Regions from separate parts of the Neorhizobium sp. S3-V5DH genome, predicted to be linked through region 3. Evidence: predicted binding sites of a transcription regulator. Region 3 holds the regulator's gene; each other region holds the start of a gene.
What was found. Region 3 encodes LexA, which represses DNA repair genes until DNA is damaged. Its sites were predicted from a motif close to TGTTCNNNNTGTGTTCNG; they were not measured.
Positions count from the first base shown of each region.

Region 1: a site for LexA is predicted at 1,339-1,356, ahead of EDE09_RS03835 (putative DNA modification/repair radical SAM protein). Genes of this name have one in related genera too.
Region 2: a site for LexA is predicted at 855-872, ahead of EDE09_RS02965 (energy-coupling factor ABC transporter ATP-binding protein). Genes of this name have one in related genera too.

Region 1 is NZ_SMCL01000002.1:74,230-76,496, reverse strand. Features, by position in the region: gene EDE09_RS03845 (glycosyltransferase family 4 protein) at 1-614, opposite strand, end outside; gene greA (transcription elongation factor GreA) at 645-1,121, opposite strand; gene EDE09_RS03835 (putative DNA modification/repair radical SAM protein) at 1,362-2,267, shown strand, end outside.
Region 2 is NZ_SMCL01000001.1:610,436-612,702, forward strand. Features, by position in the region: gene EDE09_RS02960 (energy-coupling factor transporter transmembrane protein EcfT) at 1-127, opposite strand, end outside; gene EDE09_RS02965 (energy-coupling factor ABC transporter ATP-binding protein) at 124-801, opposite strand; gene EDE09_RS02970 (winged helix-turn-helix domain-containing protein) at 909-2,099, shown strand; gene glgB (1,4-alpha-glucan branching protein GlgB) at 2,116-2,267, opposite strand, start outside.
Region 3 is NZ_SMCL01000022.1:37,591-39,857, reverse strand. Features, by position in the region: gene EDE09_RS22920 (VOC family protein) at 1-397, opposite strand, end outside; gene lexA (transcriptional repressor LexA) at 600-1,319, shown strand; gene EDE09_RS22910 (ComEC/Rec2 family competence protein) at 1,300-2,267, opposite strand, start outside.

The DNA of each region.
Region 1 (2,267 bases), on a different contig from region 3:
CCTGCGACGATCGCCGCCCAGTCGGGCCGGTCCGGCAAGAGGCGGATCATCGAATCGACGAAAACATCCGTGCCCTTCTGGTGCCGCACACGTCCGAAGCAGCCGACGAATTTTTTGGTCGGGTCCAGTCCTCGGGCGCGTTTCGCCTCCGCCTTGTCGGCGGGCGGCGAGAAACGATCGGTATCGATGCCATGCAGGATCACCGTATTCGGTACGGCAAGATAGTCGGCCGTCTTGCTGCTGGTCGCGATCACGGCGTCCATCTTCGAGATCAGCCATTTGGTCCAGCCGGTATGGCGTCGCTGCGAGGCGGATGTGAAGACGATCTTCAGCGGCATGCGCAGCACATCCCGCATCAGGATGGCCGGCAGCATTTCGATATTGCGGCGCGCATGCCAGACGCGGCATCGCTTGCCGCGCGGGGGAATCCAGAACGCCCAGAGATCGCGGTAGCGGATATGCGGCAGATCGGCAGGCAATCCCGGACCGAGCGTTGCAACCTTCTGACCGAGCGATCTCTGTACGGGCACGAGCTGGATGATCGTCGAGGTGACGCCGGAGAGCCGCCGCTTGAAATTCGGCGCAACGACTTCGACGTCACGAATATCCACGATGGCGGGATCGCCATTTTTCCCCACGGACAATCAGCCCCAGGAGACGGACAGAATCTCGTAGGCCTTGGAACCGCCGGGCGCGACAACTTCGATCGACTCGCCGGCTTCCTTGCCGATCATCGCGCGGGCAATGGGGGAAGAGATGGAGATGCGCCCAGCCTTCACATCGGCTTCCTGGTCGCCGACGATCTGGTAGGTCTTTTCCTCGTCGGTATCTTCGTCGACGAGCTTGACGGTGGCGCCGAACTTGATCTTCGAGCCGGACATCTTGGTGAGGTCTATGATCTCGGCGCGCGCCGTCAGGTCCTCAAGCTCGGTGATCCGGCCTTCGTTGTGGCTTTGGGCCTCCTTGGCGGCGTGATATTCGGCATTTTCCGAGAGGTCGCCGTGGGCGCGGGCTTCCGCAATCGCCTCGATGATACGGGGACGCTCCTCCTGCTGGCGCCAGCGCAGTTCTTCCTGCAGCTTGGCAAAACCATTCGGCGTCATCGGTACCTTATCAACCATTTCACTGTCCTTCAGACTCATGTCCGCGGATGCCGCGGACACAAAAAGAAACAGGTTCCGGAGTAAAACTTCGGAACCATCGTAAGATCAAAATTTTGCTCACTATAACAGAACTTCGACAACCAAAGCTAGGATTTTCGAACCCTGTCGAGGCGAACGCAAGTCCGCTCATGAGATTCCAAGCTCATCGGTTTGTCAATGTCTTGACTTTCTAAAATAGAACAAATAGTGAACATAACGATGAAGAAGTCGCTCAAAGAACGGTTGGCAATACTTTCCGACGCCGCAAAATACGACGCTTCCTGCGCTTCGAGCGGAACGGTGAGGCGGGACTCCTCCTCTTCGGGAGGGCTTGGTTCTACGGAAGGTTCGGGGATCTGTCATGCCTATGCACCCGATGGCCGCTGCATTTCCCTTCTCAAGATCCTGCTTACGAATTTCTGCATCTATGACTGCGCCTATTGCGTCAATCGCTCCTCCAGCAATGTAGAAAGGGCTCGATTTACACCGCAGGAGGTGATCTGGCTGACGCTGGAGTTCTACCGGCGAAATTATATCGAAGGCCTGTTCCTGTCTTCGGGAATCATCCGCTCCTCCGATCACACGATGGAAGAGATGGTGCTGATCGCCCGAGAATTGCGAACCACGCACAATTTCAGGGGCTATATCCACCTGAAAACCATCCCGGAGGCGTCGGCACCTCTTATCGAGGAAGCCGGACTTTACGCCGACCGGTTGTCGATCAATATCGAGCTGCCCACCGACAATGGAATTGCCAAGTTCGCGCCGGAAAAGCGGCCGGATGGCATCCGGCAGTCGATGGGCAAGCTCCGTCTCAAGATCGAGGAAATGGCGGAGCCGACGCTGCAATCCAAACGACGGAAGAAATTTGCGCCGGCCGGACAGAGCACGCAGATGATCGTGGGCGCCGATGGCGCCAGCGATGCGACCATCCTTGGCACCAGCGCCAGGCTCTACGGAAGCTATGGTCTGAAGCGGGTCTATTATTCTGCATTCAGTCCCATTCCTGATTCGTCCAGGAACCTGCCGCTGATCAAGCCGCCGCTGATGCGCGAGCATCGACTCTATCAGGCGGACTGGCTTTACCGCTTCTACGGGTTCGAGATCGGCGAGATCACCGCAAGC
Region 2 (2,267 bases), on a different contig from region 3:
CCAGCGCCAGCGGCGGGATCGACCTGAACAAGAACAGAGCAATGCCGGCGGCAGCGAGGCCGAGAAGTTTGGTGCGCGGCGGAAGCCGATGCAGCAGGCTGTCGCCTTCGACGTAAAGCGTCTTCATCGGGTAAGCTCCCGGTAGCGCCTGATCGTATCGGCAGGCCGGCCATCGGCGGCAAGCCGGCCCTCGTGAAACAGCAGGACGCGGTCGAAATCTTCGATCAGCTCCAGATCATGGCTGATCACCATGATGTTCTCGTCCAGGCCTTCGATAGTCCGCTTTACCAGCTCGCGGTTTTTCAGATCGAGCTGATTGGTGGGTTCATCCATGATCAGGATGTCCGGCTCCGTCACCAGAACCGAGGCCAGCGCCGCAAGCTGCAATTCGCCGCCCGAAAGCTCGTGAGCCCGGCGGCCAGCCAGATGACTGATGCCGAACCGTTGGAGCACTCTGGCCACGGCGACGTCGGTCTCCTGTCTGGAGAGCTTTCGATTTTTGAGACCTAACGCGATGTCTTCCTTCAGGATCGGCAGGATGATCTGGTTCTGAGGGTTCTGAAAGATGAAGCCCGTTTCGGCGCGGACCTTGTCACCATCCTTGCTCGTGTCGAAGCTGTTGACGACGACGTGACCTGAGGAGGGGATGACAAGCCCGTTGATCATCCGCGCAAAGGTCGTCTTGCCTGAACCATTAAGACCGATGATCCCGATGCGCCGCTCGCTCAGCGAAAGGGTAAGGGGATGGAGGACGATACGCCCATCGAAACGCGCTTCTGCTTCCTCGAAACGAATATCCAAGCCGGTCCCTCGCTTTGAGCCGTCTATAGACCGGAAAAGGAGGGAGGGGAATGCAGAACCGAACGTGAACATTGAAACGGCGGCGAGCGCGGTCTACTCTGCCTTTCATGGCGATTCTCATTCCGAACGATCTAGCCCGAAAGATATTCCTCGAGCGGCAGCGGCTTTCCCAGCCGCCCGGCCGCGCTCTCACCAAGGCGGGGCTCCTGCAGCTCATCGATGATCTTGGCTTCGTCCAGGTCGATAGCATCGCGACGGTCGAGCGCGCCCATCACATGATCCTCTTCTCGCGCAATCAGACCTACAAGCGCGACCATCTGACAGCGCTACTGGAGAAGGACCGCGAACTTTTCGAGCACTGGACACACGACGCTTCGATCATTCCGTCGCGGATGTTCCGTTACTGGAAGCATCGCTTCCGCCGTCGCGAGCCGATCCTTGCGGAACGCTGGAGGAAGTGGCACGGCGATGGGTTCGATTCCGCTTTCGAGGAGACTTTCCGGCATATCGCGGAAAACGGCGCAATCATGTCGCGGGACATGAAGGTCGAGGATCACAAATCCGGCGGCTGGTGGAACTGGCATCCGAATAAGACGGCACTGGAATATTACTGGCATATCGGAAAGCTCGCGATTGCGGGTCGGGTGAATTTCCAGAAGATCTACGACCTCGCTGAAAGGGTCATTCCGCCGCATCACCATGAGCCGGAGGTGAGCCACGAGGAATTTATCGACTGGGCTTGCCGCAGCGCGCTTGAGAAGCTCAGCTTTGCAACATCGGGCGAGATTGCCGCGTTCTGGGATATCGTCACGCCCCAGGAAGCCAAGGAATGGGTCACGGATCATCGCGACGAATTGACGGAAGTTCTGGTGGAACCTGCCGACGGCGGCAAGCCGCGCGCCTCCTTTGCATTTGCAGGGTTTCCCGAAAATCTGGGTGATCTTCCCGAGCCGCCTGCCCGGGTGCGCGTGCTCAGCCCATTTGACCCGCTGCTGCGGAACCGGGACCGCGCAGAACGCCTTTTTGACTTCTTCTACCGCATAGAGGTTTTTGTGCCCGAGCCGAAACGGCAATACGGCTATTATGTCTTCCCGCTGCTTGAGGGCGAGCGGATGATTGGCCGGATCGACATGAAGGCCGACCGAAAATCGAATATGCTGGACGTGAAGCGCCTGTGGCTGGAAAAAGGCGTTCGCCCGTCTGCCGGCCGTCTGGAAAAGCTCGAGGCCGAGCTTCTCCGGGTGGCGCGCTTTGCCGGCGTGGAGAAGATTTCATATCAGCAGGGCTGGCGCGGCTAGCTTTCAGGGCGGCGCGTCAGCCTGTCCATCGCAAGAAGACGGTAGCGAGCGGCGGGAGCGTCAGAGAAATCGAAAATTCCTTTCCGTGTGAAGACTGCCTCTCTGTCCAGACTTCCGTCTGTCCCAGATTGGCGCCGCCGTAGAGGCCGGCATCCGTGTTGAGGATGA
Region 3 (2,267 bases):
CTGTCTCGGAACCGTCAGGCATCCTTACCGTGCGCGAAAACTCCAGAATGTCGCCGGCGGAAATTCCGCGCAGCCTGAACCGGGCATGATCGGCGACGGCATCCTGCGACGCGACGACCAGGGCAGAAAGCCCCTGCCTGTTGCGCCCTTTTCGAAAGGCGAGATCGCGCGCGGTAAAGACATTGCCCCGCTTGGCGGCAGCGCTCGCGTGACGGCGGTTGGTGATCGCCAGTGGCTCCAGATAGGTACCATCCGAGAAGAACACACAAGCATTGGCAGTGCCGAAAGGATGAAATGCATCCGGTGCGACAGTAAATCCGAGATCGGAGAGCCGCGAACGCGCGAACGCAAGGTCCGCCACCGGCAGTACGAGATGATCGATCGATCTTGCGTTCAAGCGAGGCCCCCAGGAATTTCAGAATCGCAAAGCTAAAATGGCAGCGGGCACGCCGTGCGCAAGTGGTAACGAAGCAGATATCTTGCAGACATCTATGAAGAAAAAATCATCATACTTCACGAAAATTTAGGGACTTGCGGAACACATATGGAACATATAGTGTCCGTTCTTGATTTGTTTCCGACTCTTGAGGGTGCCGAAAATGCTCACGCGCAAACAGCAGGAATTGCTTCTGTTCATACACGAACGGATGAAGGAATCCGGCGTACCGCCCTCCTTCGACGAAATGAAGGATGCGCTCGACCTTGCGTCCAAGTCGGGTATTCACCGGTTGATCACCGCGCTCGAGGAACGCGGCTTCATCCGCCGCCTGCCGAACAGGGCGCGCGCCCTGGAAGTCATCAGGCTGCCGGAAGCCTATGCGCCCAGCATTCAGCCGCGCCGGGGCTTTTCGCCCAGCGTCATCGAAGGCAGTCTTGGCAAGCCGCAACCGGCTGCCGCCTCTGCGAAGCCCCCCGCCAACGACGATAGTTCCAACTCAACCACGGTTCCCGTCATGGGCCGCATCGCGGCCGGCGTTCCGATCTCGGCGATTCAGAACAATACGCACGACATCGCCGTCCCTGCCGAGATGCTCGGGTCGGGCGAACATTATGCGCTGGAGGTCAAGGGCGATTCGATGATCGAGGCCGGCATCCTCGACGGCGATACCGTAATCATCCGCAACGGCAATACGGCCAATCCGGGCGATATCATCGTCGCATTGGTGGACGAGGAGGAAGCGACACTCAAGCGCTTCCGTCGCCGCGGGGCGTCGATCGCGCTGGAAGCCGCCAACCCGGCCTATGAGACGCGGATTTTCCCGCCGGACCGGGTCAAGATCCAGGGTAAGCTTGTGGGTCTCATCCGCCGCTATCATTGACCAGTTTGCCCAGCGGTTCCGGCAGGGATGAGCTGAAGATCTGGCGCCGCCAGTCGTAATGGCGATGGCGGGTCCATGGGCGGTCTTGGCCAAGGAGCGCTGCACGAAGCCGCCAGCGGTGGATGTCCGCGGAACCATCAAAAAACAGTTCGAGCGCTCCTGCGATCCTCAGCGCGTTGCCGTTGATCATCAGGGCTCCGGAACGGCAGCGGTCAAACCTGGCACGTGGAGCGACGACGATATGCGCAGCGTCGCAGGCGACGCCGGCATAACGCGCGTCCTCCACATGAACGACTACAGCGCCTGCGGCGGTTTTTGACGCGCACCAGGCTCGCGGGGTGCAGATGAACCGGCCGACCGGTACCTGCTTCATCCCGCGGCTTGACGTTTCTCTCTCCTCCGTCGTCAATTCAGCACGCTCGCCGAGACTGTTCGAAGGCAGCGGATTTCCTCCGGACTTTCCCTCCGGGAGCCTGTCTCCGGCCGGAGACTTGTCTTTCGCTGGCAGCAATTCCGGTTTCACCGGGTCCCCCAGCAGAAGCGCCCGCTTCCATTGATCATAGACAAATTCCGCGGGACGGGTGCGATTGGTGGCGATGCCATTACCATCTGTCAGGGCAATCATGGTGCCATCCTCGGAGATCAGGAGATCCGGAAGGGATCTCGACCGCTCCTGCCATGACAGCAACAAGCCGGCCACCAATAGAGGAATACCCAAGTATCTGAGCCGGGTTCTCAGTAGCGTCAGCAGAAGAAAGCCTGCCGTCGAGACGACCAGGAACCAGGGATGCTGGCGGCCGATGCCTACATCGCCGCCCCAGGCCGCCACATGCCTGGCGATCGCAATCACCGCTTCCAGGCCGAGGCCCATGAGCTTCAGGAACGGCCCATCGAGCCCGAAGGGCATCAGCAGCATGCCGATCAATCCCGCCGGCATGACCACGAAGG